3 regions of the Gordonia phthalatica genome follow, and region 2 is predicted to be linked to each of the others. Evidence: predicted binding sites of a transcription regulator. Region 2 holds the regulator's gene; each other region holds the start of a gene.

Region 1 (4,186 bases), 360 kb from region 2:
CCTCCATGTGCCGGCGTGACTGTTTGCGGAACACACTGGGGATGAGCAGTCCGAACAGTCGCATCACGAGTCCGTCGAATCGGAATTCGCTCTCACTTTCCCAGAGTGTTCTGTTCGGCCCGGCGTCGATGAGGCGGTCGCGTTGGGCCTGCCACATGCCCTGCGCTGCGATCTCGCGTTCGTAGCGCACTGCAGTGGTGGCGGGCGCTGGCTGCGGGTCGATGGGATCGACGCGAGTGACGGTCTCGGTCGCCTCCATCTGCTGCTTCCCGGTCTGGAAAACGACATGTGAGACGGCGCCGAGCTGTCCGTGCACGCCCTCGATCGGTTCGTGCGAGATCAGGCCGCGCAGCCACTTCGGCATCTGCGCCGGATCAGAGAGCAACTCGACCACCTTGTTGCGTGGCCTGTCGATCTCGATCGAGATGGTGTACTTCATCGGTCGACTCCTCCAGGAAGATGGAACGCGGTGGTGGCCTCGACCGTGACCGCAGTCTGATCTGGACCGTCGCTGGCATCAAGCCGATGATTCCAGAGTCTGCGGAACCAATACACCCACTCGTCGACCTCGTCGAGGGCGAAGGCGAGACGCTCAAGTGGCCACGGCTATAGAGACGCGAACCGAGCGAGATCGGCTGCGCGCATGCCTGTACCCCTGGCCGGTGTGGTTGCCGGTCAGGCGGTCAGGAGGCGGGTGAGGTAGGCCTCGACCCGGGAGTCCTCCGGGGCCGGTGGGGCGTGGGGCCCGAGGTCGGGCAGGAGTTCGGCGTGGTGGATCTGGTTGACCCGCCAGTCCCGGCGGGTGTCGGCCACCGGCCGCCACGCCACCCGCCCCACATCCGGGCCGTCGAGCAGGATCTGGGTTTCCCACTGGCCGACCTGGTGGCCGACCGAGCGGTTGTGCCGCCCGCACGCGGCACCGAGATTATCGATGTCGGTGGCACCACCGTCACGCCACTCGGTGAGGTGGTGCGCCTCGGTGCGGGCGAACGGCGCCGAGCATTCCGGGGCGGTGCACCCGCGGTCGCGGGCGAACAGCATCAACCGTTGATCCTGCGAGGCCAGGCGTCGTCCCCGCCCGAACCACAGGGCCTTACCGGTGGCGGCGGAGAACACCGCCAGGTGCGGCTGCACCGCACCGGCCACGTGCACCAACTCTCGGATCGGGAGGCGGGTGCCGGTCGCGGTGACCGCGACCCCGGCCCGCTGGGCGAGCTCCTTGTCGGTGACCGTCACGACCAGTTCGGTCGAGAGTTTGCCGGCCGGCACCCCGGAGGCGGCGTGCGCGGTCCGCAGGATCGCCAGCAGTGCGTCATGGTTGCGCTGACCCGCGGTGCGGGTGTCGCGCTCGGCCGCGGCGGCCAAAACCGCCGGGTCGGCCAGATCGGCGGCCCCGCGCGGGGACTCGGGATCATCCGGGTTATTCATCCCGGGTGCGGCCCATTGGCCGAGCATGACTTCCAGGTTGGCGCGCAGCTCGGGGCTGAGTTGGGCGCGGACCTTGCTCATCAACTGCCGGTCCTGCGGCATGAGGGTCAGGCCGCGGCGGCGGGCGCGGTCACGTTCGTCGGTGACCTGCCCGTCCGGATCCAGGTGCGCCAGCAGGCGGTGCCCGGCTTGCGCCACGCCCGCGGGGGACAAGTCGCGGGCGATGGCCGCCAACTGGGCCTCCGCCCGACCCCGAGTTTCGGCGTCGACCGCGGAAGGAATCCGGTCCATGACGGCCGCGATTTCCCGGACATGGCCGCCGCCGATGGCGCCGTCGGCGACCGCGGTGGCGGTGGCCGGCAACGCCGGGTCGAGGGTTGCTCCGGTGAGGGAGGAGAATTGGCCGATGGCTTCGGCGGCGATCCGGCGGCGTTTGGCTTCGCCGTCGCCGACCCGCAGGTGCTGGGCCAGGAACTGGTGCAGGGAGAACAGGCCGACCTTGCGGACCGCGTTGCGGTCGGAGATCTCCACCAGCAGGGCCGCATCGGCACCGTCGAGGCGACGGCGCGCCGACTCCATCACCTCGGCGGTGGTGACCAACTGGTCCTCGGTCACCGCGGCGAACGGAGCCGCCGCGAACTTGGCGGCCACCTGGTCCATCAGGGCGGCCAACGCGACCGGATCCTCCGGCAACTGAATGCTGTTTTCGTTCACGTCGACCACCTCCTCCCAAACAAATCCGGATCAGAACGCTTGTTCGAACGTTTGAATACACTGTATCGCGAGGCTCTGACAATTCCGGGAAACGGAATGCCGTGCAGGTCAGCGGAGGGATTCGTTCAGATGCTTCCAGCCTCTTCGACCACGAGAATGCGCGCTTCAGGAGCCGGATGTGCGATGTGCTCGTCGCCGATGTCGACGCAACACACCCACCCGGGAGTCAGACGTTGAACATAGTCTTCGCCGTCAGCGTTCACTGAAGACGAACCCCGGAGATCACACTCATTCGTCACAGTGACATATTTGAGGAGCACAACTCGGGGACACCCACACAGGGGTCACCCAGAGTCCAGAGCGGCAAGTGTCGGCACACGACCTCGCCAGATACCCATCCAACAACGGGATCCGCCGAACTCTGCATACGAGCCACGTCGCCACACCGACGAAGAAGGAACCAACAACGGCCGCAGGCATGCCACCGCACGAAGAACAAGTGACGGGCAGCCGACAGCATCATCGCGTACGTAACGTCCGTAGTAGAAGCGTCGCGGCATATATCGCCAGCTCGCCATACTGGTAACCACTCGTATCACTTTGTCTCGAGTCCAAACCAGCTGAGGCAGGCTCCGAAACCTGCCCTCAGGACGAAAGGGCAGGGACCGGTTTCGTGTAGCCGTCATCGCTGGCAGTTGGTTTGGGCGGGGCGCTGACCGATCGGCGGTGTCCCACGGCGGTGAGGATCACGCCACCGACGATCCACCCGGCGAGTACCAGCCACGATGACGTCGTGTCGGCCTGGGGGAAGTACGACAGTTCACGGACCAGCGTCGCCGATGCACCGGGTGGGAACCACTGTCCGATTTCGCCCCATGCTCCGGGGAGGAACTGTGACGGCAACGCGCTTCCCGAGATGGGGTTGGCGAACAGCATCATCACGACCGGGCCGATTGCAGTACCAGCGCGGCCGATCAGCGCAACGCAGCCGATCATCGGTGCGGCGATAGCGGCGATGGCCACGGCGAAGGCGCCGACGTTGAGTAAGTAGTTGCCCTGGATCGACCCGAACCAGAGTTGCAGGATGCTGGCGAGGACGATTCCGCCGACGATGGCGTACGTCGTCACTGCGAGGATGCGTCGCCTCGCTCCGACGATGACAGTCGAGATGAGGACGCCGCCGATGATGCCGCCGAAGAGCATCGGGAAGAACGCCGAGTTCAGCAGCGCGCCATTGGGGTCTTCGTCGGAGAACGGTGCAACGTCGGTGAGGGTCACTGTGGGTTCACCGCCCGGTGGGACCCCAGACTGTTGAGCGAGCGCCGACTCCAATGGGGTCGCCAGTTGCGCGGCAACCTCATTGACCGCACCATTGGCCGATGCGGTGAGCACCTCGGGCTGCGCACCGAGGACGATCCCGCCCATGTAGTCGCGAGATTCGATGCCGGCCACCACGGCGTCTCGATCATCGACGACGGTGACGTCGTAGATCTCACCACTCGAGGACTGAATCGTCCCGGGTTTGATGGAGACAGGTTTGACCGGAAGGGACACTTGTTTCATGCCTCGCCCATCGAAGTACTCGAAGGAATTGCGGGACCGTGCCACGCGCATGGCCATCGACGCCCGTAAGGACCCCGAGACCGCGCCAGGAGCGTTGGCGCGGATCGCCAAACAACTCGACATCAACCCTGAAACCCTGCGCAACTGGGTTCGCCGCGTCGAGGAAGGACAGGCCGCGGCACCGGGTGTGGAGACGGTCTCGGATATCGAACGGATCCGCCAGTTGGAGAAGGAAGTCTCCGAGTTGCGGCGGGCGAACGAGATATTGAAGACCGCGTCAGCTTTCTTCGCCGCCGAGCTCGACCGGCCACACCGCTGATCGTCGACTTCATCGACCAGCACCGTCATCGATGGCCAGTCGAGGCGATCACCGCCGCCCTCACCGAGGCAGGATGCGCGATCGCGCCATCGACCTACTACGCCGCCCGCGGCCGCGCCCCGTCGGCTCGAGCGGTCCGCGACGAGTATCTGAAAGAGCAGA
Region 2 (4,186 bases):
AATCCGTGCCGCCGCAGCGGAACTGCTCCGCCGGTCAGTGCAGCCGCCGAGCCGTCGACTCGCCAACTCTCTTCCGCCGGCCTCGAAGCTCGCCCTCAGTCAGAACCCGTACCGCGACATCGACGCCCTGCTGGCCGACTGCACGGCGCGCGCCATCACCGACACGCTCGCCGCCGAGAAGCACCTGGCCGATCTGCGAACGCCCACCGATTTCGCCGAACTGTCCGCCCGGGTCTCCCCCGTGATCCGGTCGCGCGCCCCCGAGTACTTCGTCGCCGCCGTCGCCGCGCTCGCCGAGTACTCACCCGTGCGCAGGGCGATCGACGCCCGCAGCGGCACCCTCGCCGCAGACGACGTGGCCGACCAGACATCGAATCTGGTGTTCGACGGGTTCATCGGTGCCACCGCGCTGGTGCACCTGCGGTCGCTGCCCCGCTACCTCACCGCCGCCCGACTGCGTCTGGAAGGACTGGCCACCGCGGGTGCTCGGGACAACGAAGCCCTCGCTTCCATCGACCGCGTGGTCGCGGCGTGGAACCGTCGCGAAGCCCAGTTGCCCGCGTCGCGACACGCGGATCTGGCCGAACTGGTCCAGTGGCGCCTCGAAGAACTGCGCGTCAGCCTGTTCGCTCAGCAGCTCGGCACCAGCGGTTCGGTGTCCGAACAGCGCATCATCAAGGCGATCGACAAGTTCTGAGCGGTCAGCGCCGGTCGCGACGCAGTTCGTCGATCTCGCGCTGGAAGTCGTCGGCCGACTCGAACGATCGGTACACCGACGCGAACCGGAGGTAGGCCACCTCGTCGAGGTCGCGCAGCGGACCGAGGATGGCCATCGCCACCTCGTTGCTGGAGATCTCGGCGGACCCGGACGAGCGCACGGCGTCCTCGACCTGGGAGGCGAGTTTCGCCAGCGAGTCCTCGTCGACGTGCCGCCCCTGGCTCGCACGCCGCACGCCCTTCATGACCTTCTCCCGGCTGAAGGGCTCGGTGAGGCCGTTGCGTTTCACGACGGTCAGGACGGCGGACTCGACGGTACTGAAGCGACGCCCGCACGCACTGCACGACCGGCGGCGACGAATCGCCTGACCGTCGTCGGTGACTCGGGAATCGACCACTCTGGTGTCGTCGTTCTTGCAGAACGGGCAGCGCATGGGTCGAGAATACCCGGCAGCCCGACACGGCCGTGGAGCCAGGGACTATCGGTAGTCCGGCACGATCAACGGCTGGCCGACCACCAGGCCGGAGGTCTCGAGTCCGTTCAGCTCGCGCACCTGAGCTATCACCCCGTCGACGGGCAGGTCGGGGGCGATCCGCTCGGCCAGCGATGTGAGCGACTCCCCGGACCGCACGTAGACCACGGACGTGGCGGCCGGCGTGACCGGAGCGGCACCGTCCTGCGCCCCGCCGTCGATCATGAGCACCAGCCAGGCCATCGCGGCGAGCACGCCGGCGACGAGGAGGACGCTGACCCACCGATGTTCGAACGGACGAACAACCGTTCGGCTCCGTTCCTCCGTTCGAACGACCCTGCCCCCCGAATGGGCGATCGATGACCGACGAACGCCGATGTCGCGGCGTTCGGGACGACCGGTGGGACGGCAGACCCGGGAGGTCTCGACGACCGGAAGGTCGCAGGTCATGGTCATCTCGCGGACGAAACGGCGCGGCGCGGGCGCCGTGACGGTGGGGGTACTCATCGCTCGTCTCCATTCGATCGAGTGTTCGAAGAACTCTTGTTCGATAGTTAACACGATGGGTCTGACAATCGCCGACACGCATCGAACAATTGTTTGAGTTTTGTGACCTACTCAACTAGCCTTCAGGTCATCGATCGAACACAGCTGACGAAAGGCCACACCGGTGACTGACACGCCCGATCCGATGCTCTCGACCGCCACGCTCGAGGCGTCGCTCACCCAGCGTCAGCGCGACGTTCTGGAGGTCATCCGCAAGTCCGTCCGCGAACGCGGCTACCCGCCGAGCATCCGCGAGATCGGCGAGGCGGTGGGCCTCACGTCCACATCGTCGGTGGCGCATCAACTCCGCACCCTGGAGCGCCGAGGCCTTCTCAAGCGCGATCCCCACCGCCCCCGCGCGGTCAACGTGCGCGACGACTCGCGCACGCCCCCGTCGGGCGGCGCGGCCGTCGACGGTGACGCCCTGCCCACCCCGACCTTCGTCCCCGTCCTCGGTCGGATCGCCGCCGGCGGGCCGATCCTCGCCGAGCAGGCCGTGGAGGAGGTCTTCCCGCTGCCGCGCGAACTGGTCGGCGAGGGATCACTGTTCATGCTGCGCGTCGTCGGCGAGTCGATGGTCGATGCCGCGATCTGCGATGGCGACTGGGTGGTGGTGCGTCAGCAGAACGTCGCCGACAACGGCGACATCGTCGCCGCCATGATCGACGGTGAAGCCACCGTCAAGACGTTCAAGCGGACCGACGGCCACGTGTGGCTGATGCCGCACAACGAGCACTTCGACCCCATCCCCGGTGACGACGCCGCCATTCTCGGCAAGGTCGTCACCGTGATGCGGCGAATCTAACCGAGCATCACTCCCCGAGCGCCGCGCGAGCGGCGTCTCGAGCGGCCGCGGGACTCGCGGCGGCAACCGCCGCCGCACCCGCGGCCCTGCACTGTTCCAGGGTCACCCCGCTCAGCTTGAGACCGACGGCGGCCGACGCCGCGGGTGCCGACGACAGCGACGTGACGCCCAGCCCCACCAGCACGCAGGCCAGCAGCGGGTCGGCGGCCGCTTCACCGCACACGCCGACCTGCTTCCCCTGACGCTGTCCGGCGTCACCGACGCGCGCGATCAGCGCGAGGACCGCGGGCTGCCACGGATCGGTCAGCGTGGCGAGGTCGGGCGACATCCGGTCGGCGGCCATCGTGTACTGCGTGAGGTCGTTGGTGCCGATCGAGACGAAGTCGACCTCCGCGAGGATCGCGTCGGCCATGATGGCCGCCGACGGCACCTCCACCATGACTCCCGGGATCAGGCCGCGATCGCGGATCTGCCCGGCGAACTCGCGCGCCTCGTCGACGGTCGCGATCATCGGCGCCATGACCCACGGCGTGGCGCGGCCATCGCCCTGCGCCGCGGCGGCGAGCGCGTCGAGCTGCTTGTCGCGGATCTCGGGATGGGTCTGCACGATCCGGTTGCCACGGACACCCATGGCGGGGTTCGGCTCGTCGGCGTGGGCGACGAACTTCAGGGGCTTGTCCGAGCCGGCGTCCAGGGTGCGGATCACCACCTTCTGGCCGGGGAACGCGTCGATCACCTCGCGGTAGAGCGCCACCTGCTCCTCGACGGTCGGCTCGTTCGACCGGTCGAGGAAGGCGAGTTCGGTGCGGAACAGTCCGACGCCCTGCACCGGGGCCTCGGCACCGGCCCGCGCCGAGACGCCGTCGGCGACGTTCGCGAGAATCAGCACCTCGTGCCCGTCGGCGGTGCGGCCCGGCCCCCGCCACGCCGCGATCTGTTCGGCCTTCTCCCGCGCATGCTCGACGGCGGCGGCGATGGCGTCCGCGTCGGGCTCGGTTCCGACTGTTCCTCGGTCGCCGTCGACGTATCCCAGTGCCCCCGTGGGGATCTCATCGAGGTCGGCGGCGGCGACCACGCACGGAATGGCGAGCTGGCGAGCGATGATCGCGGTGTGGCTGCTCGGCCCGCCGAGCCGCATGCCGAGCCCGATCACCCGCGTCGGATCCAATCCCGCGGTGTCCGCGGGCGCGAGGTCGTCGGCGAGCAGGATCGAGGGGACCTCCGGGTTCGGGATGCCGGGCTCCGGAAGACCGAGGAGTTCCGCGACGACGCGGTCGCGGACGTCCTTCAAGTCGGTCACCCGCTCGGCCATCAGGCCGCCCAGCTTGGTGAACATCTCGGCGAACTGATCGGTCGCGGCGATGGCGGCCAGCGGCGCGGGAACCCCCGCCTTGATGGACTTGCCCGCCGTGCTCGCCCATCCGCGGTCGCGCGCCAGACCCGCGGTGGCCGTGAGGACTTCGGCGGCGACACCGGTGCTGTGCGACGCCCGGTCGGCGAGCCGGTCACCGACGACGGCGGCAGCGGCGGTGAAGCGTTCCATCTCCGCCTCGCGGAGGTCCTCGGCGATCGTCGTGGCGTCGATGCCGTCGAAGCTCGGGCGCTCGCCCGGTCGGATCACGGGTCCGTAGGCGAGGCCCCCGAC
Region 3 (4,186 bases), 1.2 Mb from region 2:
GCGAAAGTGAAGACTGCGGCACCGCGCCGATCGCCAGTGGCATCGACATGCGGCCCAACCCGGAGTACTCGTCGCAGCATCGGGGTTGAGGCACCCGGCCGAAAGGGACCGACCAGGGCGTGTCGGATTCGCTGGCGTGTCGCCGTCCTACCCCTTTGCTGATCGAGTAGCTCCGGCGCGCAGCGCCGCAGCGTCATCGAGATCGCCGCGGGCTGGAACGGGTCCCATTCGGTCCATCACGGCGTGTCGGGGCGCTCGGCGTGTCATCGCCGAGCGCCGTGAACGAGGATCGAGTTCTGTCAGAACGGTGGCTCGCCGTCGGCGGCCTCCATCGCCGCGATCGCGGCCTCGCGAGCCCGGCGGTTCGCCGCCCGCTGCCGCATCCGGTACCGGTGCTTGGCCTCCAACCGAGTACGCGCCCGCCCCGGTTCCGGTGCACCCTCGGCGTGTCCGGAACCCGGGCGTGTCGCCCCGCCATGCGAACACGGAATCAAACCCAACTCCGGAATCAGCCACCCGTTCGCGGCCTGCTTCCGCACTGTCAGCCCTTCGGGGGTGGTGATCTCGGTCCAGATCACCCCGTCCGCACCGACGATCTGATCGTCGAGCCAGCCGGCCGCGTGGGTTTTCAGACCGTGGTGGAACTTGCACTTCGGGTTCAGGTTGCACGCACACGTCGCACCGCCCGCGGCGGGGTCGGCGTGATTGAACTCGGTCACATGATCCAGGTCGCACTTCCACGCCGGACGATCGCACCCGACCCACGAGCACGTCCCGTGCACGGCGCGCGCCGCGGTGTCCAACGCGGCCGTCGGCCGATACGGGTTGCCCGGCTGGGCCTGATGATCCATCAACTCATCCAGGTTCAACTCCCGGCGGACCGCGTCCGGGCGGGCGGCGAGCTCGCGGGCGTGGTCGGCGGAGATGGGACCGTAGCCGTCGAGCAGCGCCGGGAGCGTGGAGGTGCCGTCGAGGGTGTCCTTGCGGGCCACCACGTGCAGGACGACGCGGGCGCAGCGGGCGGCCACAGCCTCGTCCGACAGTTCGGCGGCACAGTCCTCACGACCGCACGCGCAGACGAACGGGGCACCGGTCAGGCGGGCGGCGGCCGCATCGGAGCGCAACTGCCCACGGGTACGCGGATCGAATGGGCAGACTCCGGCGATCACCGCGTCGAGGGCGTCTTTGATGAGGATGGCGTCCTCGGCGGTGGTGGTGACGATGACCTCCGACATGCCCTCGTTGAGGGGGTTCACGATCACGTTCTTCTGCGCTGTGACTTCTTCGCGGGTCAGCATGACCGCGTCCGGGTCGTGTTCGGCGACGATCACCTTGACGGCGTCCTCGACGCGCTTGGAGGTGAGGCCGCCGAGGGTGGAGAGGCGGTGGGCGATCTCCGCATCGAGGAACGCCATCAGGTCGGGGTCGATGACCAGGGAGGTCTGTTCGACGACCCGGGTGAACCATGCCGGGGTGATCAGTCCGTCGCGCAGCAGACGCCCCACCGTCGGAATCTTCTCGAAGCATGCCTGGGCGGCTTCGACGAAGTGCTCCGCCGACCTCTGCCGCACCCCGGCGGCGACCGCGTACGACGCAGCGACCTGGCACAGCGGGTCGTAGACCCGCGTGTACTCGGTGTTCGCGCCGTTCGCGTCGGCCTGCGCCATCCGCGCCACCAACAGCGCGTAGATGGCCTCGTACCGGTGCCACAGGACCAGCCCTTGGAAGGAGTCCGCTCGGGCGGCAAAGGCGAGTGTGGCCGCCCTGGCCGACTGTGGTCCTGCCGTGTCGGGTCGCGGGATCCGCACTTGGATCGCGTCGTCGGTCACCACCACCGACGAGCGGGTCGAACTGGTTCGTTCTGCTGTTGTCGTTGCCATGACACCCTCCGAATCTGTCATCGAACTCACATTCGATTGTAGTGAGGGGGTCTGACATTTTCGGATACGGAAATGGAGGGCTGCCCTGGCGGACACGACACGCCGAGGAAATCCGACACGCCATGGTGGCAGGTTTTGCTGGAGGGGTCGATCTCGATGACGCTGCGGCGCTGCGCGCCGGAGCTACTCGATCGGCAGGGGGTTGCGACACGCCGGGAATCTGGACACGCCGTGGTGGCAGGTTTCTATGGGAGGGCCGATCTCGATCACGCTGCGGCGTTGCGCGCCGGAGCTACTCGATCGGCAAGGGGTTACGACACGCCGAACAATCCAACACGCCGTGATGGCAGGTTTCGCTGGATGGTTGATCTCGATGACGCTGCGGCGCTGCGCGCCGGAGGTGCTCGATCAGCAAGGTGTCAGACGACACGCCGACGAATCCGACACGCCGTGCTGGCAGGTTTCTGCTGGGGCTACTCGTCGAACCGCACCGTGCAGCACGTCGGCGAAGTGAAGGGCACGAGCGTGACCGGAGCGTCGTCGCGCTCAGCGAGGCCGTCGAGCATTCCCGCGTGCAGGGCGCAGACCACCCGCTGATGCGAATCGACGAGTTCGCGGAACGGGCAGTTCCGCAGCTCGATCGTCGAGCCGCGGTGGTCCGGTTCGAAGCCGAGCTCGTGGAGGATCGTCGGCGTCAGTGCCGTGGTGTCGTTCCGGTCGGAGGCGAGGCGCGCGCCCCAGGCGTGTCCGGCGTTTCGGGCGGCGGTGGACGGGTCGTCCGAAGACGTCGCGAGATGGTCGACGAGGACCTCGGCGAGCACCTCGTAGTTCCGGTGTCCGGCGCGGGCGCCGCGGATCGTGGGGGAGTAGGCCGCGAGCGGCCGGCCGCGTCCACCGCCACCGCGACTGGATTGCGTGACGAGGCCGGCATCGCGCAGCGCCGAGGTGTGCAGCCGAACCGAGTTCGGATGCAGGTCGAGTGCCGCCGCGAGTTCGTCGACGGTCGGCGGAATCGACGCGGTCCGGATCTCGTCGAGTACCCGACGACGCGTGCCGTCGAGCGTGGATTCGGTGTTCATCATCACGCTCCCCTCGGCGTCCACAGAACCATACGGTCACAATATTTTCTCACAATTACTTTGTGATTAAATGGGCGACACCGACTACGGAAGGACCCACCATGCAGGAACTGCCCATCACCGAGGCCGCCTCCACCTGCCAGTGCGAAGAGGAGCACGGACTCCCCGAACTGGACGCCAGCGCCATCCCGCACGCGATTCGTCACGGCTCGGTCATCGGCGCGTTCCACCAGGTCCGACCGGGTGCCGCGATGATCTTGAAGGCGCCGCACGACCCGAAGCCGCTGCTCGCCCAGCTGGTGCAGATCGAGGGCGACGCCATCGACATCAGCTACGTCCAGCAGGGCCCCGACGCGTGGAAGATCCGCCTCGGCCGCAAGTGATTCCGTGACGGCGGCGCGGCTCGATCCGGTGATCGAGGGCGCCGCCGTCGGCGTCCGCGCCTCCAGACCACCCGCTTGCGACGTCGCCGTCGACTACTACGCTTGCCGTCGAAGGTTGTTCATCCGGCCGCCGAGGGCGGCGGCCCAGCGTTTGGAGTGCATGTGAATCGAATCGGCGTGATCGGCGGCGGCACCATGGGTGCGGGCATCGCCGAGGTGTGTGCCAAGGCGGGCAGTGATGTGCTGGTGCTGGAGACCAAGCAGGAGTTCGCGGACAGCGCTACCGCGCGCATCACCAAGTCGATCAGCCGCGGCGTCGCCAAGGGCAAGATCTCGCAGGAGGACGCCGACGCGGCCATCGCTCGCGTGAAGCTGACCCTCGACGTCAACGAGTTCGCCGACCGCGAGCTGGTCATCGAGGCCGCTCCCGAGGTCGAGGCCATCAAGCACGACATCTTCGCCAAGCTCGACGCCGTCGTGAAGCCGGAGACCATCCTCGCGACCAACACCTCGTCGATTCCGATCATCAAGATCGCAGCCGCCACCGCCCACCCGGAGCGGGTCGTCGGCGTTCATTTCTTCAACCCCGTCCCGGTGATGCCGCTGGTCGAGATCATCTCCGCGCTCACCACGGCTCCGGAGACCGCCGCCACCGTCACCGACTACGCCAAGAACGTGCTCGGCAAGACCACCGTCCAGGCTGGCGACCGCTCGGGCTTCATCGTCAACGCCCTGCTGATCCCGTACCTGTGCCAGGCCATCCGCATGTACGACTCGGGCTACGCCAGCGCCGAGGACATCGACGCCGCGATGAAGGGCGGCTGCGGCTACCCGATGGGTCCGC

What was found. Region 2 encodes LexA, which represses DNA repair genes until DNA is damaged. Its sites were predicted from a motif close to CGAACANNTGTTCG; they were not measured.
Region 1: the regulator LexA is predicted to act here: its motif matches at 2,175-2,188, upstream of ACH46_RS10855 (HNH endonuclease signature motif containing protein).
Region 3: the regulator LexA is predicted to act here: its motif matches at 1,902-1,915, upstream of ACH46_RS14685 (DUF222 domain-containing protein).

Annotation. Positions count from the first base shown of each region.
Region 1 covers NZ_CP011853.1:2,310,535-2,314,720, forward strand. Annotated here, with positions in the region: gene ACH46_RS10850 (SRPBCC family protein) at 1-439, opposite strand, end outside; gene ACH46_RS10855 (HNH endonuclease signature motif containing protein) at 676-2,142, opposite strand; gene ACH46_RS10860 (hypothetical protein) at 2,788-3,705, opposite strand; partial or broken gene ACH46_RS10870 (IS3 family transposase) at 3,704-4,186, shown strand, end outside.
Region 2 covers NZ_CP011853.1:1,947,452-1,951,637, reverse strand. Annotated here, with positions in the region: gene hrpA (ATP-dependent RNA helicase HrpA) at 1-697, shown strand, start outside; gene nrdR (transcriptional regulator NrdR) at 702-1,151, opposite strand; gene ACH46_RS21595 (LysM peptidoglycan-binding domain-containing protein) at 1,197-1,697, opposite strand; gene lexA (transcriptional repressor LexA) at 1,882-2,541, shown strand; gene ACH46_RS09120 (phosphoenolpyruvate--protein phosphotransferase) at 2,549-4,186, opposite strand, start outside.
Region 3 covers NZ_CP011853.1:3,139,256-3,143,441, reverse strand. Annotated here, with positions in the region: gene ACH46_RS14690 (glutaminase) at 1-10, shown strand, start outside; gene ACH46_RS14685 (DUF222 domain-containing protein) at 300-1,880, opposite strand; gene ACH46_RS14680 (helix-turn-helix transcriptional regulator) at 2,354-2,962, opposite strand; gene ACH46_RS14675 (DUF2249 domain-containing protein) at 3,061-3,342, shown strand; gene ACH46_RS14670 (3-hydroxybutyryl-CoA dehydrogenase) at 3,505-4,186, shown strand, end outside.